One region of the Streptomyces sp. MNU89 genome, then DNA from elsewhere that is predicted to be linked to it. Evidence: riboswitches for the same ligand, from Rfam matches in the RefSeq annotation. Region 1 holds a riboswitch; each other region holds the start of a gene.

Region 1 (7,753 bases):
CTCCGGGCCTCCTCGGCGTCGGCGCCCTCGACGTCCGGCACCACGATCATCTCGGGCCCCCGGGAGAGGGTGAGCGTGACCGTGTCGCCCTGCGCGAGGGTGGTGCCCTCGGCCGGTGACTGCTCGGCCACCGCGCCCTTCTCCTCCTCGGAGAAGACCCGCTCCGGGGCGATCCGCACCTTCAGGCCCGCGTCCTCCAGCGTCTGCCGGGCGTCGCCCGCCGGTTCGCCGGTCACGCCGGGCGTCTCCACGGGCTCGCCCCGGGAGACGGTGAGGGCGACGGCCGTGTCGGGCTTCCGCTCGGTGCCCGCCTTCGGGCGGGTGGAGACCACCGCGCCCCGGGCGACCGTGTCGTGGAAGGTGTCCGTGACCACGCCGGGCACCAGGCCCAGCTCCTTGAGCCGGTCCTTGGCCTTCCCCAGCGGTACGCCCCGCAGATCCGGGATCTCCACCACGTCCGGGCCCTTGGAGACGAGGAGCGTGACCGTGCCGGTGTCGCGGATGCGGGCGCCGCGCTCCGGGTCGGTGCTGATCACGCGGCCGCGCTCCACGACATCGCTGAACCCCTCCTCCACCTCGACGTCCAGCCCGGCGGAGCGCAGGGTCTTCTCGGCCGCGGCCCGGGGCTCGCCCAGCACCCCCGGGACCCGGGTGAACTGGCCCGAGTTGATGTACCAGACCCCCAGCACACTGCCCAGGAGCAGCAGCCCGGCGGTGATCAGCGGCAGCAGCCGCCGGCGCCGCAGCGCGCGGCCGGCGGGCGCGGTGGGGACGGCGGAGGACCCGGGCCCCGGCGCGTCCGGCGGCGGCACCGCCAGGCGGCTGGTGCGCTCCAGGCCGTCCTCGCGGTGCAGGGCGGCGGTTCTCTCGTACGGCTCGCCGCGCGGCCCGCCCCGGTGGCCCGGGGAGCCCGCCGCGGCGCGGGTGCGGGGCAGCACGCTCGTACGGTCCTCGCTGCCCGCGGCCGCGGGTGTCAGGGCCTGCGGCGGCAGGGCGTCCAGTTCGGCGTCGGTGAGCCCGGCGCGCACCTCCCGGACCGCGGCGAGCATCGCGGCCGCGTCCGCCGGGCGTGCCGCGGGGGTGCGGGCGGTGGCGTCGCACACCAGTCGGTCCAGCCCGGGGGCCAGGCCGGGTACGGCGGCCGACGGCGGCGGTACGTCCTCGTGGAGGTGCTGGTAGAGCACCTGGGCGGGGGTGCTGCCGGCGTGCGGCTTGGCACCCGTCAGCATCTCGTACAGCACGATGCCGCAGGCGTAGACGTCGACGCGGGGGTCGGCGGTGCCGTGCTCGATCTGCTCGGGGGCGAGATACGAGACCGTGCCGAGCAGGGTGCCGGGGGAGGCGGTGGTGTCCGTGTCCACGGCCCGCACCAGGCCGAAGTCGGCGACCTTGACCCGGCCGTCGTCGCCGATCAGGACGTTCTCCGGCTTCATGTCGCGGTGGACGAGCCCGCCGAGGTGCGCGGCTCCGAGCGCGGCGAGGACGGGCTCCAGGATGTCCAGGGCGGCCCGGGGGCGGAGCGCGCCGCGCTCGCGCAGCACGTCGCGCAGGGTGCACCCGGCGACGTACTCCATGGCGAGGAAGACGTGGGTGCCGTCGTCGCCCTGGTCGTACACCCCGACGACATTGGGGTGGTCGAGCCGTGCCACGGCCTTCGCCTCGCGGATGAACCGCTCGACGAAGGCGGCGTCGGCCGCGAGCCCCGGGTGCATCACCTTGAGCGCGAGCACACGGTCGAGCCGGGTGTCGAGACCCCGGTAGACGGTGGCCATACCGCCGGTGGCGATCCGCGCGTCGATCCGGTAGCGGCCGTCGAGCACCTGCCCGACCAGCGGGTCCTCCCGGCGCGGGCCGGGGGAGGGGTCCTGCAGGGTCGTATCCACGCTGGTGAGTCTACGAGCCGGGACGCGCGGTGCGGGCCCTCCCCGGTGCGCCCGTGGCCGCACTGCTACCGGAATGTGACAGCGGGTGGGAAACGCACGGGCGGCGGGGCCCGGGGCCGCACCGGCCGCCCCGGTCACGGCCGTTGGGGCGTACAGGGGTGCGGCGGGCGGGCGCGGAGGCGGACGTGAGTCCCGTCACGGCTCCGGGCCCGTCACGGCTCGGGGCCCGTGCCGTCGCGGCGGCGGGACCGGAGACCGCGCCGGGCCGGGTCCCGGTGCCGCCCCGGCCCGGCGCGCCCCGCCGCTGTCCGTCCCGTCCCGTCCCCGGCCGGGCCCGCCGCGCCCCCGTCAGCCGAAGGCCGGCCGCTCCGGGTCCAGCACCGCGCGGCCCTCGGTGGGTGAGGACGCCTCGGCGAAGTGGCGGCGCGGGATGCGGCCCGCGCGGTACGCCAGCCGGCCCGCCTCCACGGCGTGCCGCATGGCGTGCGCCATCAGCTCCGGCTCCTGCGCGCGGGTCACCGCCGAGGCCAGCATCACGGCGGCGCAGCCCAGCTCCATGGCCAGGGCCGCGTCGGAGGCCGTACCCGCGCCCGCGTCGAGGATGACGGGCACCCCGGCCCGCTCGGTGATCAGCTGGAAGTTGTGCGGGTTGCGGATGCCGAGTCCGGAGCCGATGGGGGAGCCCAGCGGCATGATCGCGGCGCAGCCCGCCTCCTCCAGCCTCCGCGCCAGCACGGGATCGTCGTTGGTGTAGGGCAGGACGGTGAAGCCGTCGTCGACGAGGGTCTCGGCGGCGTCCAGCAGGCCGACCGGATCGGGCAGCAGGGTGCGTTCGTCGGCGACGACCTCCAGCTTCACCCAGTCCGTGCCGAGCGCCTCACGGGCGAGGCGCGCGGTGAGGACGGCTTCCCCGGCGGTGAAGCAGCCCGCGGTGTTGGGGAGCGCGCGGATGCCGAGCCGGTCCAGGACGGACAGGACGGAGCCCTGCACGGTCGGGTCCAGCCGGCGCATCGCGACGGTCGTCAGCTCGGTGCCGGAGGCGGTGAGGGCGCGTTCCAGGATGTCCAGGCTGGAGGCGCCGCCGGTGCCCATGATGAGCCGGGACGCGAACGGGATCCCCGCGATGACCAGCGGGTCGGCGGCGGGTTCGTGAGCGGGCGAGGGCGCGGTCGCGGACGGGGGCGGCGCGTCCGGGGACGGGCCGGGCGCGGCGGGCGCGGTGCCGTCGTACACGGTGGTGTCGGCCATGGGTCAGCCTCCCTGGACGGCGGTGAGGATCTCGACGCGGTCGCCCGCGCCGAGCCGGGTGGCGGGCCAGTCGCCGCGCGGGACGACGGTCTCGTTGACGGCGGCGGCGACCCCGGTGCGGGCCCGGGTGAAGCCGGCGACCAGCGCGTCCAGCGTGGTGCCGGGGGGCAGGTCGCGGGACGCCCCGTTGACGGTAACGGTCACGGTCCTGTTGACGTTGACGGTCATACGGGCTGCTCCTGTCGTACGGAAGCGGGTGCGGCGCCGGCCGCGTCGGTGGCTCCGGCGGCTCCGGCGGCGCCGCCCGCGAACCGCAGCGGCGAGAAGGCGCGGGCCTCCTCCGGCAGCACGCCGGTGGCCAGCGCCTCGGCCATCGCGTCCCCGGTGACCGGCGTGAGGAGAACACCGTTGCGGTGGTGGCCCGTCGCCAGATGCAGGCCGGGCAGCGCGGACGGGCCGAGCAGCGGGGCGTTGTCCGGCGAGCAGGGGCGCAGGCCCGCGCGGGTCTCGGTGAGCGGCAGTTCGGTCAGACCGGGCACCAGCTCATGGGCGTCGCGCAGGAGTTCGTACACCCCGCCCGCGGTGACGGTGGTGTCCCAGCCGAGTTCCTCACTGGTCGCACCGATCACCAGTTCGCCGTTCTCGCGCGGCACCAGGTAGACCTGTCCGCCGCGCACCACGGCCCGTACGGTGCGGGAGAGGAAGGGCGCGTACCGCTCGGGCACCCGCAGCCGCAGCACCTGCCCCTTGACCGGCCGCACCGGTGGCAGCACCTCGTCCGGAATCCCCGGAAGCCGTCCGCTCATGCTCCCGGCGGCCAGCACGGTCAGCCCCGCCGCGACCCCGGTGCCGTCGTCCAGGACGGCGCCGGTCGCGCGGTCCGCCGAGACGGACAGCCGCCCGGCGCGCTGCCGGTGGAAGACGACGCCCGCGCGTTCACAGGCGCGCACCAGGGCAGTCGCCAGCCGGCGCGGATCGCACTGGTGATCGCCGTCCACCCGCAGACCGCCGCGCACCCCCGGCGCCAGCATGGGTTCCAGGCGCCGGCACTCACGGCCCGTCAGCCACTGCGCGTCCAGTCCGGACGCCAGTTGCAGGGCGTGCAGTTCGCGCAGATGGGCGCGGTCGTCGGCGTCCAGGGCGACCGCGAGGGTGCCGCAGGCCCGGTACCCGATGTCCTGGCCGCTCGCCTCCTCCAGCTCGGCCGCGAACGCCGGATAGCGCGCGGCCGAGGCCAGGTTGAGGCCCAGCAGTGTCTGCTCGCCGTAGTGGAGTTCGGAGACGGCGGCCAGCATCCCGGCGGCCACCTGCGCGGCACCGCCGCCCGGCGCGGGATCGGCGACGGCGGTGTCCAGGCCGCGCTGGGCCGCGCGCCAGGCGGTGACCAGGCCGATGATGCCGCCCCCGACGACCAGTACGTCATGGGTGTGCCGGGCGGCTCCGCGCCCGCCTCCGCCCGTGTGCCCCTCGCTGCCGCTGTGCGCGTTCCCCGGTGATGTGTGCATGGGCGTCCAGCTCCTCCCTTCGCCGGCATGACCCGGATCAGGTTCGTACGGTCGGAGGCGGTCCGGCCTCCCTCTCAGCCCGGTCCTCCGGGCTCCCGCGAGTGCTCTGTGCCGCCACCCTAACGCCACGGCGCCGACCGCTGTAAGGCCCGGCCGGGTCGGAGACCCGCCGCCCGCCGGCGTGTGGGACCCGTGCGCGGCCCGGCGGCCGGGGACCGCCAGCGGTGTCCGCCGGGGCGGTCCTAGAGTGAACGCGTGAGCGAGGACAGGCGGACAGCAGAGCGAGTCGTGATCGTCGGCGCGGGCATGGCGGGGGCGCGGACCGCGGTCGCGCTCCGCGAGGAGGGCTGGCCGGGCGCCATCACCCTGCTCGGCGCCGAGAGCCACCCGCCGTACGACCGGCCGCCGTTGTCGAAGGCGGTGCTCCAGGGCGGGCACGGCGGGGACGCGGCCGCCGGCACCGAGGGGGGCGCGTCCGCCGGCGCGGCCACCGGTCCGGCCGGAGCCACGTCCCTCGGCATCGACTTCGCCGCCCTGGACGTCGAACTGCTGCTCGGCCACCCGGCGAACGCGCTCCGCGCCGCCGACCGGCTGGTCGTCGCCGGGGACACCGTCCTCCCGTACGACCACCTCGTCATCGCCACCGGCGCGGATCCCGTCGGTCTCCCCGGCAGCGAGACCTCGCCCGGTGTGCACGTGCTGCGCACCCTCGACGACGCCGAACGGCTGCGCCCGGTGCTCGCCGCCGGCCGCCGGATCGTCATCGTCGGCGCGGGCTGGATTGGCGCCGAGCTCACCACCGCCGCACGCGAGGCCGGCTGCCCCGTCACCGTCGTCGAGGCCACCGGCCGCCCGCTGGCCGACGCGCTCCCGGCCGAGGTCACCGCGCCCATGGCCGGCTGGTACGAGGAGGCGGGCGCCCGCCTCCTCACCGGCACCCGCGTCGCCGCCGTCGAGTCCGGCGGCGTCCTCCTCGGGGACGGCAGCCGGCTCCGCGCGGACGCCGTCGTCGTCGGCATCGGCGCCCGGCCCGCAACCGGCTGGCTGGCGGGCTCCGGCGTCGAGCTCGGCGCGGACGGCTCCGTACGGGCCGACGAGCGGCTGAGCACCTCCCTGCCGGACGTCTACGCGGTCGGCGACTGCGCCTCCTTCCCCTCCGCCCGCTACGGCGAGCGGCTGCTGATCCACCACTGGGACAACGCCTTCCGGGGACCGGTCACCGTGGCCGCGCGCATCGCGCGCTGCGCCGAGGAGACCCCCGTGTACGACCCGGTGCCGTACTTCTGGTCGGAGCAGTTCGGCCGCTTCCTCCAGTACGCGGGCCACCACTCCGGCGGCGAGCGCCTGCTGTGGCGCGGTGACCCGGCGGGCACCTCCTGGTCGGTGTGCTGGCTGCGGGACGGAGTGCTGACGGCCCTGCTCGCCGTGGGCCGGCCGCGCGATCTCGCGCAGGGCCGCCGGCTGATCGAGCGGGCGGCGCGGCTCGACCCGGAGCGGGCCGCCGACCCGTCCGTACCGCTGAAGTCGGCCGCCGTCTGAGCGGGTGTGCGCCCGCCCGGCGGTGCCGCGCTTCCGGCTGTCGGTCCCGGATGGCACGCTTGACCTGTGACCGAGATTGACACGAAGACCGAAGCGCTCGTCTCCGACTGGCTCACCCTTCCCGACGTCGCCGAACGCCTGGGCGTGGAGGTGACCCGCGTCCGGCAGCTGGTCAGGGAGGGCCAGCTGATCGCGGTGCGCCGTGGCGAGAACCGCGTGCTCCAGGTACCGGCCGCCTTCATCGGGAACGGCAAGGTGATCAAGGGCCTCGTCGGAACGCTGACGCTCCTGCGGGACGACGGCTTCACCGACGAGGAAATGCTGGAATGGCTCTTCACCCCGGATCCGAGCCTGCCCGGCACGCCGGCCCAGGCCCTGGGGGAGAACCGCGGCACGGAGGTGAAGCGCCGCGCCCAGGCGCTCGCCGTCTGACCGGAGCCGGACACGGACCCGGAGCCGCACACGAAGCCGGACACGGCGCCAGCCCGGACACGGTCCGGGCCGTCCCGCCGGCGGCGCCCCGTGCGCCGGAGCCCCGCCGCCCGGGACACCCGGCCGGCCCGCGCCCGGCGGTCCGCCGGAGCCACGCAGTCCGGAGTCCGGGTACACACCGGCACGTCCGCATCACGTCACGCCTGAACAACCGCAACGGTGTACGGGCCCGGAGCACCCCCGGGCCCGTACACCGACGAAACGGGGGACCGCCATGGCCCGCGCCCACACCCACGCCGAAGCCGCCGCACTGCTCGCCGGCGCCCGGCTCTATCTGTGCACCGACGCCCGCACCCGCCAGGGCGACCTGCCCGCCTTCCTCGACGAGGTGCTCTCCTCCGGTGTGGACATCGTGCAGCTGCGCGACAAGGGCATCGAGGCCCGCCAAGAGCTGGAGCACCTGGAGGTCATGGCCGACGCCTGCCGCCGCCACGGCAAGCTGCTCGCCGTCAACGACCGCGCCGACATCGCCCACGCCGCGGGCGCCGACATCCTCCACCTCGGCCAGGAAGACCTGCCCGTCCCGGCCGCCCGTGCCATCCTCGGCGACGGCCCGCTGATCGGCCGGTCCACCCACTCCGGGGCCCAGGCCGCCGCGGCGGCCTCCGAGCCGGGCGCCGACTACTTCTGCACCGGCCCCTGCTGGCCCACCCCCACCAAGCCCGGACGGCCCGCCCCCGGCCTGGATCTGGTCCGTTCCACCGCGGCCCTCGGCACCGGCCGTCCGTGGTTCGCCATCGGCGGGATCGACGCGGGCAATCTGGAGCAGGTGCTCGACGCCGGAGCCCGGCGGGTGGTGGTGGTCCGTGCCCTCACGGAGGCCGCCGACCCGGCCGCGGCCACCGCCGACCTCGCCCGGAGGCTCCGCGAACGCCCGCTCTGACCCGCGGCCGGCTCCGGCGCGAGGGGCCGCGGCAGGCCGGGCGGCCCCGTGCCGCGCGGCGATCCCCTGTCCGCCTGCTGGACAGGGATGGGGACGGGGTGCGCCGGTGGTTAACCTGCCGGTATGGCCCTTGGTATGCCCTCCACCCGGACGGACCACGCCCGTACCGTGCGCGACCTCCTCGCGTCGGGCGCGCAGTCGTA
Region 2 (7,753 bases), 2.1 Mb from region 1:
CCCCATGGGACAGGAGCAGTCCGCAGGAGACTTCGACGACCGTCTGGCGGAGACACTCGACCGCATCCTCTCCCAGGCCCGCAACGCGGGCTGAGTTCGCGGGGCCGCACGGACGGCGGCGGGCCCGGCCGGCCACCGGCCCGGCACACCCGGCGCCTTCGCCCGCGCGGTTACGGCTTGCGGCGGCGCCCGCGCCCGCCCGCCCTCCGCGCGCCGCGGCTGCCCGTCTCCGTCCCCGCACCCGGCGCCGAGACGGCCGCCGCCGACCGGTCCGCCGAGACGACGAGCGCCGCGAGGCCGGTGGTGACCGGCACCGAGGCGATCAGCCCGATGCTGCCCACCAGCGTCCGGACGATCTCCTCGGCCACGACCTCGCTCAGTGCGACCGTGCCGACGCTGCTCCGCGCGATGGAGAACAGCAGCAGCAGCGGCAGGGCGGCACCCGCGTAGGCCAGCACCAGGGTGTTGACCACCGACGCGATGTGGTCGCGCCCGATCCGGATGCCCGCCCGGTACAGCCGCCGCGCCGACATCGTCGGGTCCGCCTGCTTCAGCTCCCACACCGCCGAGGTCTGGGTGACCGTCACATCGTCGAGCACGCCCAGCGAACCGATGATGACGCCGGCCAGCAGCAGGCCGCTCATCTCGATGTCCGGATAGAGGCCGTGGATGAGCCCGGTCTCGTCGGAGGTGTTGCCGGTCAGCCTCGCCCAGTCGATGAAGACGGACCCCAGGACACCGATCAGCAGCAGGGAGATCAGCGTGCCCAGGACGGCCACGGAGGTACGGGCCGTCAGCCCGTGGCAGAGGTAGAGCGCGGCCAGCATGATGGCGCTGCTGCCGATCACCGCGACGAGCAGGGGATTCTCCCCCTGCAGGATCGCGGGGAGGATGAAGAGCGTCAGCACCCCGAAGCTGACGACCAGGGAGACCAGCGCGAACAGACCGCGCAGCCTTCCCACCGCCACCACGGCGAGCGCGAAGAGCCCGGCGAGCAGCGAGATCGGGACCTCGCGGTCCACATCCGTCACCGAGTACTGCAGCTCCCGGGGCGCGTCCGGCGCGTACGCCACGACCACGCCCTGACCCTCGCTCAGCCGGCGGGTGGAGTCCGGCTGGACGATCTCCGTGAACTCGCGTCCCTTGTCGTCGCCGGTGGTGACGCGCACGGTCGCCTTCTCGCAGATGTCGCCGCGGGCTTCCCCCGGTGTGCCGGGCGTCTCCGGCTGCCCCTCGCCGGGCGGCTGTCCGCCTCCCGCGTTCACGTCGGAGCACCTCACCTTCTCGACGTCGACGACTTCGCCCTGCTCCATCTGCCGGTCCATGCCGACCCCGCTCGGCTCGTGCCCCGGCGCGCCACCGGGCCAGAGCACCAGCAGCCCGACGGCGACGGCCGCGGCGAACGGGATCAGCACCGCAGCGATGATCTTGCGCAGTCTCCGGGACACGGGGGCCGCGGGGCCGTGGGCGTGGGTGTGCGCGTGGCTTTCGGGAGTCGAGGTCACTGCCAGATCATCGCAAGAAGAGGGGCCCTCTGGTCATGAACACCGGGGCGGCGTTAGCGTGGGGGCTGCCTTTGCACACGCGGGAGCTCGGAGCACCGGGCTGAGAGGGCGCTGACCTCCGTACACGGAATGGCCGGGACCGGCCGTACCGTCGCGGAAGCCGCTGCGCCGACCGCCGAACCTGGTACCGGGTAATGCCGGCGTAGGGAGTAGGTCTCATGACCGTTCAGGACGCGCACACGTCTGCTCAGGAACCCGGCGGGAACGGGAACGGGCCGATCGGATGGCACAAGGACCATCTGACCGGCTCACGCCCGGACTTGCGGGTTCCGGTACGACGGGTGCACCTCACCAACGGCCGCGACGTCACGCTGTACGACACGTCCGGCCCGTACACCGATCCCACTGTCGACACCGATGTCCGGCGCGGCCTGGCGCCGCTCCGGGAGGGCTGGATCACCGGCCGCGGCGATACCGAGGAGTACGACGGGCGGCCGCCGCGCCCCGAGGACGACGGCCTCAGGGCCACCGGCCCCGGCGGCGGGCTGCGGAATCTCGACGCCGTCTTCCCCGGCGGGCCGCGGCGCCCCCGCCGCAGCCGGGACGGCTCCCCCGTCACCCAGCTCGCCTACGCGCGACGCGGCGAGATCACCGCCGAGATGGAGTACGTCGCGCTCCGGGAGAACGTCCCCCCGGAGACCGTCCGCGAGGAGATCGCCGCGGGGCGTGCGGTGCTGCCGGCCAACGTCAACCACCCCGAGACCGAACCGATGATCATCGGCAAGCGGTTCCTGGTGAAGGTCAACGCCAACATCGGCAACTCGGCCGTCACCTCCTCCATCGAGGAGGAGGTCGAGAAGATGACCTGGGCCACCCGCTGGGGCGCCGATACGGTCATGGACCTGTCCACCGGCCGCAACATCCACACGACCCGCGAGTGGGTGCTGCGCAACTCCCCCGTCCCCATCGGCACCGTCCCGCTCTACCAGGCCCTGGAGAAGGTCGACGGCCGTGCCGAGGAGCTGACCTGGGACATCTACAAGGACACCGTCATCGAACAGGCCGAGCAGGGCGTGGACTACATGACGGTCCACGCCGGGGTCCTGCTCCGCTACGTTCCCCTGACGGCCCGCCGGAAGACCGGCATCGTCTCGCGCGGTGGCTCCATCATGGCCGCCTGGTGCCTGGCCCACCATAAGGAGAGCTTCCTCTACGAGAACTTCGAGGAGCTCTGCGAGATCCTCGCGGCCTATGACGTCACGTTCTCGCTCGGCGACGGGCTGCGCCCCGGCTCGGTCGCGGACGCCAACGACGAGGCGCAGTTCGCCGAACTCCGCACCCTGGGCGAGCTGAACACCGTCGCCAAGGCCCACGGCGTGCAGACGATGATCGAGGGCCCGGGCCATGTCCCGATGCACAAGATCAAGGAGAACATCGACCTCCAGCAGGAGATCTGCGAGGAGGCGCCGTTCTACACGCTGGGCCCGCTGACCACCGATGTGGCACCCGGCTACGACCACATCACCTCGGGCATCGGGGCGGCCATGATCGCCTGGTGGGGGACGGCGATGCTCTGCTACGTCACCCCCAAGGAGCACCTGGGGCTGCCCGACCGCGACGACGTGAAGACCGGTGTCATCACGTACAAGATCGCGGCACACGCGGCGGATCTGGCGAAGGGGCATCCGGGAGCCCAGGAGTGGGACGACGCGCTGTCCGACGCGCGTTTCGAGTTCCGCTGGGAGGACCAGTTCAACCTGGCGCTCGACCCGGACACGGCACGGGCCTTCCACGACGAGACCCTCCCGGCCGAACCGGCGAAGACGGCCCACTTCTGCTCGATGTGCGGGCCGAAGTTCTGTTCGATGAAGATCTCTCAGGACATCCGCCGGCGGCACGGCGGGGAGATGGAGGAGATCGAGGCCGGTATGGCGGAGAAATCCCGGGAGTTCGCGGCGGCGGGCAACCGGGTCTATCTGCCGGTCACCGACTGACCGAACGGGTTCCCGTCCCGTCCGTCCCGCCCCTCCGGCGCGAACGCGCTTCCGGAGGGGCGGGACGGACGGCCGGCGGCCGGGGGCGGCGGCTACTCCGGCTGGTGCTCCGGGCCGCCGTAGTCCGGGCTGGAGAAGCCGGGGCTGTTGAAGCTGGGGCGCGTGCTGCCCCGCCCCGGGTCGTCGCCCGTGGCCGGGCTGCTGAATCCCGGCTTGCTGTAGCCGAGTTGGGGCGTGCGGGCCTCCGGAGCCCCGGCCGGGTCCGGGGCGCCGCCGTACGGGCTTCCGGTGGCCTGCCCGGCCGCCGGCGGCTCCTCCAGGGCCTCCCGCAGGAACGGCACGATGCCGCGGTCGAGCAGGGCTTGCCGCCAGGCCTCCCGGGCCCGGGCCAGCTCGCTCGTCCGGTCCTCCTCGGCCGAGGCCCGCAGGGAGCCGGCGCCGTCGCGCCGCGCGGTGAACAGCAGGCCGAACATCGCGATGACGATGCCCGCGGCGGTCAGCGCGAGGAAGATCCAGCCGGCAGTGATGATCGGTTCTGCCATCGGCTGCTCGGGGCTGACCAGATGGAGCAGGTAGCCGATCAGCAGGAAGATCGCCGCCGCGGCGCCTGCCAGTACCGGAGCCAGCACGGCGAAGACCGCGAGGAGTCCGGCACCGGAGCTCTCGGCGACCTCGCCGACGGCTCCGGCGAAGCCCGCTCCGTTCCCGCCCCTGCCGTCCTTCCCGCTCATCCCCGGGCCCCGCCCCGGCCGTCGTCCTGCGGCGGGACGCGGCGCGACTCGTCGCGGAGCTCGGTGTACTGCCGGTACTCGGCCGCGGCGCGGGCCGCGATCTCCGGGGCCGCGTCCAGGGCTCTGGTGCGCAGCTGCTCGGCGTTGAGCCGCCGGCCGACGGCGCCGAGTTCCGGGCGCCGGTGCGCATGACGCAGAACCTGGTCGAGGACTCGCGCGAAGTCGGGGCGGTCCTCGGGAAGCAGATGCGGTGCGCTGTTCATGTGCATCCCCCGATGCTCCGTAGGCCCTGGCACGCCGATTCTCACCGGGCGGAAGGGCGGAAACGGAGGAGAGCCTGCTGCGGATAAGCCGATGGTAGGGCGCCCACGGCACGCGGTGACAGGGTGTTGCCGGAAATTGACCCGACCGTGGACCTGACTACCTGCCCCCGCAGCGGACCGCGTAATCCTCAGCCCGGCAGCGGCAGTTGCGCGACCAGCATCTTTCCGGCCATGGTGACGCCGCCGTCCATGGCGATGGCCAGCCCGTCGGCGTAGACGTGCGGGCCGTCGACGACGGGCGCGCCGTCGTCCTCGCCGTCCTCGCTGCCCACCTGGCCGGTGAGATACGGGATCGGGCTGTGACCGTGGACGACGCGCCGGCCGCCGTACGCCCCGAGCAACTCGCGGACGGCCTCGGCGCCGCCCTGGTCGCGGAAGGCGAAGCGCTTGGTGAACTTGCGGAACAGGTCCCAGCACTCCTCGGCGTCGGCGCGCTGAAGGGCTTCGGTCACCGCGTCGTTGACGGCCTCGATCGAATCGCCGTAGTCGAGGTAGGCCGTGGTGTCCGAGTGGAGGAGCAGATGGCCGTCCTCCTCGGCCATCGCGTCGAGCCGGGACATCCACTGGACATGGTGGTCCTGCAGCCGGTCCATGTCGCTGCGCTGCCCGCCGTTGAGCAGCCACGCGGCGTGGAAGGACGCGGTTCCCGCGCCGGAGGACACCGGGGTGTCGCCGAAGCGCTTGGCGCCGATGAGCAGCAGCTCGTGATTGCCCATCAGGGCCTTGCAGTAGCCGCCGGCCGCGGCGGCCTCGGCGGAGAGCCGCATGACGAGATCGATGACCCCGATGCCGTCCGGGCCGCGGTCGGTGAAGTCGCCGAGGAACCACAGGCGGGCGTTGCCGGCGGCCCAGCGGTCCTGGGAGTCGATCAGCCCCTGGGCGAGCAGGGCGGCCCGCAGCTCGTCGAGGTAGCCGTGGACGTCGCCGACGACGTACAGCGGGCCGGGGCCGTCCGCGGGGGCGGTGGCGCCCGCCTCGGGTTCGGGTACCGGTGGCATGAGGGGCACCGTCGGCACGTCCGGGGTGGGCACGCGGCCGACCACTGGGAGGTTCCGTTCGGTGGGGGTGTAGCCCTCGTCGGCCGCGTACGGCGGAACCGCAGCGTTCACGGGCTCCACCGGCATGGCCATCATGCCCCGCACCGCGGGTCCCTGACCGGCCCCCTGGATCATCGACCCCTCCACCATCGCGCCGCCGTGCACCGGTCGGACCTGCCTCCCCGCTGCGGGCGGAGGCACTCGCCCCGCCTCAGGGTGGGGAGGCCCCTCGTGGTCAAGGGATCCGCGGTGTCGTGCGCCCATCATAGGAATGCCGCTCGTGGGTTGTGACGCACCAGGGAGCCGGCAATCACCGCGATGGCGTGAGCGCCGGGAGTTTGTGCCGGATTGCCCTGGTGGTCGCGGTGGTTGTGGTGACCGTCCTTCCCGGTGGCAGCGCCGGTCCCGCCGGTCCCGCCGACCGTCGGGACGGCCGGGTGCCCTCCGCGTCAGGCCGGTTCGGCGGGTGACCGGGGCGGGCTGACGGTAGTGCGCGAGGTCCGCGGCTGGGAGGAGGTGCGCACGATCAGCTCGGTCGGTATCACCTGCTCCACCGGCCGCCCCTCGTCCAGGCCCTCGATGGCGTCGATCAGCAGCTGGACGACCGCGGTGCCGATGCGGCGCGGTTTGAGGGAGAGGGTGGTGACGGGCGGCTCGGTGCTGGCGTAGACGGTGGACTCGCTGCAGCAGACCAGCAGCAGGTCGTCCGGGACCCGCAGGCCGTAGCGGCGGGCGGCGGCGAGGAGATCCGTGCCGTTGGGGTCGAAGAGGCCGTAGACGGCGTCCGGCCGGTCCGGGCGGGCCAGCAGCCGGTCGGCGGCCACCGCTCCGGCGCGCGGGTCGTGGGCGGGGTACTTCTCGTAGACCGGGTCCTGTCCGGCCCGTTCGCACCAGGAGAGATAGGCGCTGGTGGAGAGCCGGGTGTAGGTGTCCGTGGTGGTGCCGGTGAGCAGGCCGATCCGGCGGGCACCGGCGTCGGCGAGATGGTCGAGCAGGCCGAGGACGGCGGCCTCGTGGTCGTTGTCGACCCAGGCGGTGACGGGTACGGAGCCGGCGGGCCGGCCGTCGGAGACGACGGGGATGCGCTGCCGGGCGAGCTCGGTGACGACCGGGTCGTGGTCGGAGGGGTCGATGACGACCGTGCCGTCGAGGGCGACGTTGGACCAGACGTCGTGACGGGAGGTCGCGGGGAGGATGACGAGCGCGTAGCCGCGGGCCAGCGCGGCGGAGGTGGCGGCGCGGGCCATCTCGGCGAAGTAGGCGAACTCGGTGAAGGTGAAGGGCTCGTCCCCGTAGGTGGTCACGGTCAGGCCGATGAGGCCGGATCTGCCGGTGCGGAGGGTGCGGGCGGCGGCGGACGGCCGGTATCCGAGCCGCTCGGCCACTTCCCGGACATGGCGTCGGGTGGCGTCGGGGAGCCGGCCCTTGCCGTTGAGGGCGTCGGAGACAGTCGTGATCGAGACACCGGCGGCGGCGGCCACGTCCCGGATGCCCGCCCGCCCCAGCCGACGGCTGGTCGACCGGCTCACCTGGTGCTTCTCTGCTGCTGTCATGGCCAGCCGATACTAGGGCGACTGGGCTCCGGCCGAGGGGGTCGGCGATGAACCGTCAAGAGTCACGTTTCTGCAAGATCGAATCTATCAACTGTCTTTATATCAAAGGTCGTTGGGCGATTCCCCGGCTCTCATTGGGGCCGGGATGTGCTGATGTCCAGTGAACGATGTTTGTTGTGCAGCGGTCTCAAGTCACCTGGAAGAGTGACGCGCACCAGGGCGCGGACCACCGGCGTGCGCCGTGGGGAAGCGCGCGCCTCCCGGTTGTCCCGGCCCATTGCCCGGCGCCGCAATCCTCATAAGGTAAGCAGCATTGATGGCGGTGGGACGGTCGAGGAGGACGGCGATGCACACTGATTCCCGGGGGGACTCCCCCGAGACCCCGGTGATTCCCAGGCTGCGCGGTGTGCTGGAGAGCATTCCGACGTACAAGCCGGGCAAGCCGGCCACGGCGGGGGACGGGCCGGTCACATACAAGCTCTCCTCCAACGAGAACCCGTATCCCCCGCTGCCGGGGGTCATGGAGAGCGTTCTCGGCGCGGCGGGGAGTTTCAACCGCTACCCGGACATGGCCTGCAGCGGGCTGATGGCCGAACTGGCCGAGCGCTTC
Region 3 (7,753 bases), 3.7 Mb from region 1:
TGCGGCACGCCGGCGCCCCGGCCGCCCTGCTGCGCCGCGCGGCCGTCCTCCGTGCCGTCGTGATGGCCGCCGTGGTGGCCCCGGTGAGCTGGGCCGTCGCCACGCTGGCCACCCTGCCGCTGCTCTCCTGACGGCCGCGGGGCTACTCCCCCGCGGCCAGCACCACTACGTCCTCGGCGGTGAACGCCGCGCCCACCTCCGTACCGGTCTCCGGGGCGTCGCGCAGGGGGCAGGACGCCTCCAGGAGCGGTCCCGTCCCGGGGCGGAGCAGCAGGGAGACCTGGTCGCCGCGGAAAGTACGGGCCGCGACGGTGCAGCGCAGGCCGTCGGCGGCCGGCACCAGCCGGACCCCGGTGGGGCGGACGAGCAGCCGGCGCGTGCCCCGGGCGGAGCCCGGCTCCACCGGCAGCCGGCCCCAGGGGGTGTCGGCGGCCCCGTCGCGCACCAGCCCTTCGATCACGTTGTCGAAGCCGAGGAAGCGGGCGACGAACTCCGAGGCGGGCCGACGCCAGACCTCCAGGGGCGTGCCGGTCTGGGCGACACGGCCCTCCCGCATCACGACCACCCGGTCGGCGAGGGCGAAGGCCTCGCTCTGGTCGTGGGTGACCGCCAGCACGGTCGTCCCCAGCCGCCGGAACAGCTCGCGGAGTTCGACGACCAGCCGCTCGCGGAGTGTCCGGTCGAGCTGGCCCAGCGGTTCGTCCAGCATCAGGAGCTGCGGTTCCGGGGCCAGGGCGCGCGCCAGTGCCACCCGCTGCTGCTCGCCGCCGGACAGCGAGGACACCGCGCGCCGCCCGGCGTCGGGCAGCCCGACGAGGTCGAGGAGACCGGCGACGCGGCGTTCGGTCTCGGCGCGCGGCACCTTGCGCATGCGCAGGCCGAAGGCAACATTGCCGCCGACGTCCCGCTGCGGGAAGAGCTGGTGGTCCTGGAACATCAGTCCGACGCCGCGCCGGTGCGCGGGCACCCCCGCCTGGTCGCGCCCGGCGAGGGTCACCCGGCCGGCGTCCGGCCGCTGCAGACCGGCCACCACGCGCAGCAGGGTGGACTTGCCGCTGCCGCTCGGCCCGAGCACGCACACCGTCCGCTGCTCGGGGACCTCCAGGTCCACCGCGTCGAGCACCGCGCGGTCGCCGAAGCGGACGGTCACCCCGTCCAGCCGCAGCAGGGCGGGCCGGGCGGCGGGGCCTCCCCGGTGCCGGGAGGAGAGCCGGGGGCGGTGACGGGGGCCGTGCCCGGAGTGGTGTCGGAGGGCATGTCAGAACTCCCCGGAGCCGGAGCGGTCGGTGCGGACGCGTTCGAGAAGCAGCAGGGACACCGCGCAGACCAGCATCAGGATCGTGCTGAGCGCCATCGCCTGCCCGTACGGCAGTGCGCCGGCCCGGCCCAGCAGCCGGGCCACGGCGACCGGAAGGGTGAGAGTGTCGGCACGGGCGATGAAGACGGTGGCACCGAACTCCCCGAGCGAGACGGCGAAGGCGAAGCCCGCGGCGACGAGCAGCGCCCGCCGCACCAGCGGCAGGTCCACCTCGCGCCAGGCGCGCAGCGGGGAGGCGCCCAGCACGGCGGCCGCCTCGCGCAGCCGCGGATCGACCGCGCGCAGGACGGGCAGCATGGTGCGGACGACGAACGGCACGCCGACCAGGGCCTGCGCCAGCGGCACCAGGATCCAGGCGGACCGCAGGTCCAGGGGTGGCTCGTCGAGCGCGATGAGGAAGCCGAAGCCGACCGTCACGGCGGAGGTGCCCAGCGGCAGCATCAGCAGCGCGTCGAAACCCCGTACGAGTCTCCCGGCCCGCCGGGTCAGGGCCGCCGCGGCCAGACCGCCGACCACCAGGGCGATCAGGGTGGCCACGGCCGCGAACGCCAGGGAGTTGCCCACCGCCTCCAGCGGCGCCACGGTGAACGTCCCGCCCTCCTCGGACCCCAGCGCCCGGTAGAAGGCGAAGCCGTAGCCGTCCGGTGCGTCCAGCGAGCGCTCGACGAGCACCCCCAGCGGCAGCAGGAGCAGCAGCGCGATGACCGTCACCGTGGAGCCCAGCAGGGCCCACTGGCCGGCGCCGCGCGGACGGCGGGAGGTGTGCGCGGGATCGACCAGCCGCAGCGCGCTCTCGCGCCGCCGCACCGTCCGGGCGTGCAGCAGGAGCAGGCCGCCGACGGCACAGAACTGCAGCAGCGTCAGCACGGCCGCCGTCGGCAGGTCGAGCAATTGTGCGGTCTGCCGGTAGATCTCGACCTCCAGCGTCGAGTACCGCGGACCGCCGAGGATCTGGACCACCCCGAAGGAGGTGAAGGTGAAGAGAAAGACCATCAGCGCCGCGGCGGCGACGGCGGGCGCCAGCGCCGGCAGGGTGATCCGGCGCCAGGCGGTGAGGCGGCTCGCGCCGAGCATCCGCGCGGCCTCCTCCTGGCGCGGGTCGAGCTGCGCCCACAGGCCGCCGACCGTCCGCACCACGACCGCGTAGTTGAAGAACACATGGGCGAGCAGAATCGCCCACACCGTGGTGTCCAGCCGGACGCCCCACAGTTCGTCCAGCAGTCCGCCGCGTCCCAGCAGCGCCAGGAAGGCCGAGCCGGCCACGACGGTGGGCAGGACGAACGGCACCACCACCAGCGCCCGCAGCAGCCGCTTGCCGGGGAAGTCGAGGCGGGCGAAGACATAGGCGCCCGGCAGCGCGACGGCCACGGTCAGCGCCGTGGACGCCGCCGCCTGCCACGCGGTGAACCAGAGCACGTCCAGGACGAGCGGGTCCGTCAGCACCGCGCCGGCCCGGCCGAACCGCCACCGCCCCCCGTCGCGCAGCCCCCGGGCCACGATCGCGGCCACCGGGTGGACGAAGAACAGGGCGAAGAAGGCCGCCGGAACGGCCATCAGCGCGAGCCGGACCGCGGTGCCGGAGCCGCGGCCCGGCAGCCCGCCCGGCCGCCGCCCCGCCGGTGACGGCGGAACGGGCGGAGGCGGTGCGGACGGCGACGAGGGCGGAACCGGGGCCGGCTCCGCCCCGGCGGTCACCTCGGAACGAGCTGGGACCATGCCTTGACCCACCGCTCACGGTTCTCGGCGATCTTCTCCGGGGCCAGGGAGGCGGGCTTCTCGATCGTCTCCCCGTACCGGGTGAAGACCTCCGGCAGCTTGACGTCCGTGCGGGCGGGGTGGACGAACATCTGCAGCGGCACGTCCTCCTGGAAGGTCTCGCTCAGCAGGAAGTCCAGCAGTTCCTTGCCGCCCTCGGGGTTCTCGGCGCCGTCCAGCAGCCCGGCGAACTCGGTCTGCCGGAAGCAGGTGCCTTTTGCCACCCCCGTCGGCCCCTCCTCGGGCAGCGGGTCCTGCCCCAGCACCTCGGCGGGCGGGCTGGAGGCATAGGACACGACGAGGGGCTTGTCGCCCTTGCCCTTGCCGCCGCCGGAGCCGGAGAAGCGGTCGTTGTAGGCCTGCTCCCAGCCGTCGACCACCTCGACACCGTTGGCCTTGAGCTTCTTCCAGTAGTCCTGCCAGCCGTCGTCGCCGTACTCGGCCGCGGTGGCGAGGAGGAAGCCCAGCCCCGGCGAGGAGGTGGCGGCGTTCTCGGTGACCAGCAGGTCCTTGTACGCGGGCTCGACCAGGTCGGCGAAGGTCTCCGGCGGCGCGAGCCGCTTCTTCTCGAACCAGCCGCGGTCGTAGTTGACACAGATGTCGCCGTAGTCGACGGGCGTGACCCGGTGCTTCCCCCGGTCGAGCCGGAGTTCCTCCGGTACCTTCTCCAGGCCCCTGGCCTCGTACGGCGTGAAGATCCCGTGGTCGAGGGCGCGCGGGAGCAGGGTGTTGTCGACGCCGAAGAGGACGTCGCCCTGCGGGTTGCCCTTGGACAGCACGGCCTGGTTGACGGTCGTGCCGGCGTCGCCGCCGCGCAGGATCTCGACCTTGCGGCCGGTCTGCTCGGTGAACTCCTTCAGCACGTCGTCGGAGACGGCGAACGAGTCATGGGTGACCAGGGTGACGGCCGCGGTCTCGCCACCGTCCTTCCCGGCCGGATCACCGGAGTCGCCGCACGCGGCGAGCGAGGTGATGCCCAGCGCGGTGACGAGCAGCGCGGCGGCGGACCGTCCGCGGAGGTGCGTGGTCATGAGTGGTGCCTCCCCTGAAGCGGGCAGGGCACGACAGCTTGTCGAGTGGTGACCGAACTCCCTACGCCGGTATGACCCGGTTCAGGTTCGAGGGTCTGCGGCTGCTGCCGCACTCTCAGCGCTGTGCGCTCCCCTGTCGGAATAGACGTTCGAAACGACGATATCAGCGCTCCGCTGCGGCCAGCTGACCGCATGCGCCGTCGATCTCCTGGCCCCGGGTGTCCCGGACGGTCACCGGCACCCGGTGCGCCTCCAGCGCGGCCACGAACGCCTTCTCGTCCTCGGGCCGCGAGGCGGTCCACTTCGAGCCGGGCGTCGGGTTGAGCGGGATGAGATTGACGTGCACGCGGCGGCCCTTGAGCAGCCGGCCGAGCAGATCGCCGCGCCAGGCCTGGTCGTTGATGTCGCGGATCAGCGCGTACTCGATGGAGACCCGGCGGCCGGACTTCTCGGCGTACTCCCAGGCGGCGTCGAGCACTTCGCGCACCTTCCACCGGGTGTTGACCGGCACGAGGGTGTCGCGGAGCTCGTCGTCCGGGGCGTGCAGCGAGACCGCGAGCCGGCAGCTGAAGCCCTCGTCGGCGAAGCGCAGCATCGCCGGGACGAGACCGACGGTGGAGACGGTGATGCCGCGCTGCGAGAGCCCGAGGCCGTCCGGCTCGGGGTCGGTGAGCCGCCGGATGGCGCCGACGACGCGGTTGTAGTTGGCGAGCGGCTCGCCCATCCCCATGAAGACGATGTTCGACAGCCGGGCCGGCCCGCCGGGGATCTCGCCGTCCCGCAGCGCCCGCATGCCGTCCACGATCTGGTGCACGATCTCGGCGGTCGACAGATTGCGGTCGAGACCGGCCTGGCCGGTGGCGCAGAAGGGGCAGTTCATCCCGCAGCCGGCCTGCGAGGAGACGCACATGGTGACCCGGTCCGGGTAGCGCATCAGGACCGACTCGACGAGCGTGCCGTCGAAGAGCCGCCACAGCGTCTTGCGGGTGGTGTCGTCGTCGCAGCTGATGTGCCGCACGACGGTCATGAGTTCGGGCAGCAGTTCGGCCGCGAGCTTCTCACGGGCCGCCGCCGGGATGTCCGTCCAGGCCGCCGGGTCGTCGGCGTACCGGGCGAAGTAGTGACGCGAGACCTGGCCGGCCCGGAACGGCTTCTCGCCGATGGCCGCCACGGCGTCGCGGCGCTCGGCGGGGGTGAGGTCGGCAAGATGCCGCGGCGGCTTCTTGGCCCCGCGCGGCACGGCAAAGGTGAGTTCTCCGGGCTTAGGCATGATTCCTCCAGTGTCGCAGACGCCGGACGGTCCCCCGGCGCCCCGCGGACGAGGCTCCCGTCACCCGGCCGCGGTCCGCCGCCGGAGAGGCGCCAAGGCCCCTGCCGAAGCGCTGCGGCAGGGGTCTCGCGTGCGCGGGAAAACTCAGCCCGAGCCGGTGAAGACCACCAGCAGCAGCCACGCCACCGGAGCGGTGGGCAGCAGCGAGTCCAGACGGTCCATGATCCCGCCGTGGCCGGGGAGCAGCGTGCCCATGTCCTTGATCCCGAGGTCCCGCTTGATCATGGACTCGCCGAGGTCGCCCAGGGTGGCGCTGCCCGCGACCGCCAGGCCGAGCAGCAGGCCCTCCCACCAACTGCCCCCGTCGATCAGGAACTCCAGGCACAGCGCGCCGGCCACCATGGAGAAGCCGACCGCCCCGAGCAGTCCCTCGCGCGTCTTGCCGGGGCTGATGCGCGGCGCGAGCTTGTGCGTGCCGAAGCGCCAGCCGACGGCGTAGGCGCCGGTGTCGCTGACCACGGTGAGCACCAGGAAGACCATCACCCACCAGGCGCCGTCGTCGGCGGCCAGCATCAGCGCCACGAAGGTGGCGAGGAACGGCACGTAGAAGGCGGCGAAGAGAGCGGCCGTGACGTCACGGAGGTAGTTCTCCGGGGCGTCCGTCATCCGCCAGGCCAGGACGGCGAGCGCGGTGAGCGCCATGGCGACCCAGGCGCCCTCCGGGCCCCGCAGGTATCCCGCGACGACCATGGCGACGCCGCCGAGGGCCAGCGGCACCAGTGGCGCGCTGATGCCCTTCTGCTCGCGCAGCCGGGAGGTCAGCTCCCAGAGACCGACCACGACCGCGGCCGCGATCACCCCGACGAAGACGTCCTTGACGAAGAACAGCGAGGCGAGGATCACCGCGCCGAGGCCGACCCCCACGCCGATCGCGGCCCGCAAATCGCGGCCCGCGCGCTTGCGGGGCGGCGTCGCGGGAGACGGATGGGCTCCGGCCGGGCGGTTCGCGTGGACCGGGGGGCCGCTCGGGCGAGCGGCCCCCCGGTCGTGTCCGTCGCGGTCGTCCTGGTCGCCGCCTGCGGGGGGCACGATGGGCATGGGCCGAGTCTGCGCCGCATCGCCTGCCCCGTGCGGGGGACCCGCCGCGGGAGGCCGCACGGGCCCCTGACCGGGCGGTCCCCCGTAACCGGCGTGCGGCGGGGCGCCCCGGGAAGAGTCGTTCATCAGACCTCGAGCAGCTCGGCTTCCTTGTGCTTGAGCAGCTCGTCCACCTGTGCCACGTACTTCGCGGTGGTGTCGTCGAGCTCCTTCTCGGCGCGGCGGCCCTCGTCCTCGCCGACCTCACCGTCCTTGATGAACTTGTCGATGGTCTCCTTGGCCTTGCGCCGGACGCTGCGGATCGAGATCTTCGCGTCCTCGGCCTTGTGCTTGGCGACCTTGATGTACTCCTTGCGGCGCTCCTGCGTCAGCTCGGGGAACACCACGCGGATGATGCTGCCGTCGTTGCTCGGGTTGACCCCGAGGTCGGAGTCGCGGATCGCCTGCTCGATGTTGCGCAGCGCGCTCTTGTCGAACGGGGTCACCACGGCCATCCGCGGCTCCGGGACCGAGAACGACGCCAGCTGGTTGATCGGCGTCATCGCCCCGTAGTAGTCCGCCACGATCTTGTTGAACATCGCCGGGTGCGCACGGCCGGTGCGGATCGCGGCGAAGTCCTCCTTGGCGACCACGACGGCCTTCTCCATCTTCTCCTCGGCTTCGAGGAGGGTCTCTTCGATCACCACTTGCTCCTGGTGTTATCAGTAAGCAGAGCCTCGCCCCTGCGCGCGTCTACTCCTGCACGGTGTCCGACCGGCAGGCTGTTGTCCATCCCCGTATCGGGCCGGCCCTCCCGGGTCAGGCCCTGGTCGCTTGGTCGCTCACCAGCGTGCCGATCTTCTCACCCTTCACCGCACGCGCGATATTGCCTTCGGCGAGAAGTTCGAAGACGAGAATCGGCAGCTTGTTGTCCATGCACAGGGTGATGGCGGTGGCGTCGGCGACCTTGAGGCCGCGGGTGATGACCTCGCTGTACTCGAGGGCGTCGAACTTCACCGCGTCGGGGTTCTTCCGCGGGTCCGAGTCGTACACCCCGTCGACGCCGTTCTTGCCCATCAGCAGGGCCTGCGCGTCGATTTCCAGCGCGCGCTGGGCAGCGGTGGTGTCGGTGGAGAAGTACGGCATCCCCATGCCGGCGCCGAAGATGACGACGCGTCCCTTCTCCAGGTGCCGCACCGCCCGGAGCGGGATGTACGGCTCCGCGACCTGGCCCATCGTGATGGCGGTCTGGACGCGGGAGTCTATTCCCTCCTTCTCCAGGAAGTCCTGGAGCGCGAGGCA

Evidence for each region. Region 1 has a riboswitch for thiamine pyrophosphate ahead of thiO (glycine oxidase ThiO). Riboswitches for the same ligand answer to the same signal wherever they lie in the genome.
Region 2: another riboswitch for thiamine pyrophosphate. It lies ahead of thiC (phosphomethylpyrimidine synthase ThiC); the one in region 1 lies ahead of thiO (glycine oxidase ThiO).
Region 3: another riboswitch for thiamine pyrophosphate. It lies ahead of E4N63_RS08755 (thiamine ABC transporter substrate binding subunit); the one in region 1 lies ahead of thiO (glycine oxidase ThiO).

What each region holds. Positions count from the first base shown of each region.
Region 1 covers NZ_JAJKLL010000001.1:5,760,205-5,767,957, forward strand. Annotated here, with positions in the region: gene pknB (Stk1 family PASTA domain-containing Ser/Thr kinase) at 1-1,883, opposite strand, end outside; gene E4N63_RS24605 (thiazole synthase) at 2,232-3,131, opposite strand; gene thiS (sulfur carrier protein ThiS) at 3,135-3,359, opposite strand; gene thiO (glycine oxidase ThiO) at 3,356-4,636, opposite strand; TPP riboswitch at 4,633-4,745, opposite strand; gene E4N63_RS24620 (NAD(P)/FAD-dependent oxidoreductase) at 4,892-6,175, shown strand; gene E4N63_RS24625 (Rv2175c family DNA-binding protein) at 6,242-6,607, shown strand; gene thiE (thiamine phosphate synthase) at 6,882-7,550, shown strand; gene metF (methylenetetrahydrofolate reductase [NAD(P)H]) at 7,674-7,753, shown strand, end outside.
Region 2 covers NZ_JAJKLL010000001.1:3,661,261-3,669,013, reverse strand. Annotated here, with positions in the region: gene E4N63_RS15780 (SsgA family sporulation/cell division regulator) at 1-94, shown strand, start outside; gene E4N63_RS15775 (YibE/F family protein) at 171-1,505, opposite strand; TPP riboswitch at 1,575-1,731, shown strand; gene thiC (phosphomethylpyrimidine synthase ThiC) at 1,724-3,499, shown strand; gene E4N63_RS15765 (hypothetical protein) at 3,592-4,230, opposite strand; gene E4N63_RS31150 (hypothetical protein) at 4,227-4,493, opposite strand; gene E4N63_RS15760 (metallophosphoesterase) at 4,682-5,740, opposite strand; gene E4N63_RS15755 (LacI family DNA-binding transcriptional regulator) at 6,040-7,143, opposite strand; gene hisC (histidinol-phosphate transaminase) at 7,490-7,753, shown strand, end outside.
Region 3 covers NZ_JAJKLL010000001.1:2,068,075-2,075,827, forward strand. Annotated here, with positions in the region: gene E4N63_RS08740 (hypothetical protein) at 1-131, shown strand, start outside; gene E4N63_RS08745 (ABC transporter ATP-binding protein) at 143-1,150, opposite strand; gene E4N63_RS08750 (iron ABC transporter permease) at 1,259-2,872, opposite strand; gene E4N63_RS08755 (thiamine ABC transporter substrate binding subunit) at 3,010-4,104, opposite strand; TPP riboswitch at 4,145-4,249, opposite strand; gene rlmN (23S rRNA (adenine(2503)-C(2))-methyltransferase RlmN) at 4,268-5,374, opposite strand; gene E4N63_RS08765 (phosphatidate cytidylyltransferase) at 5,519-6,598, opposite strand; gene frr (ribosome recycling factor) at 6,598-7,155, opposite strand; gene pyrH (UMP kinase) at 7,271-7,753, opposite strand, start outside.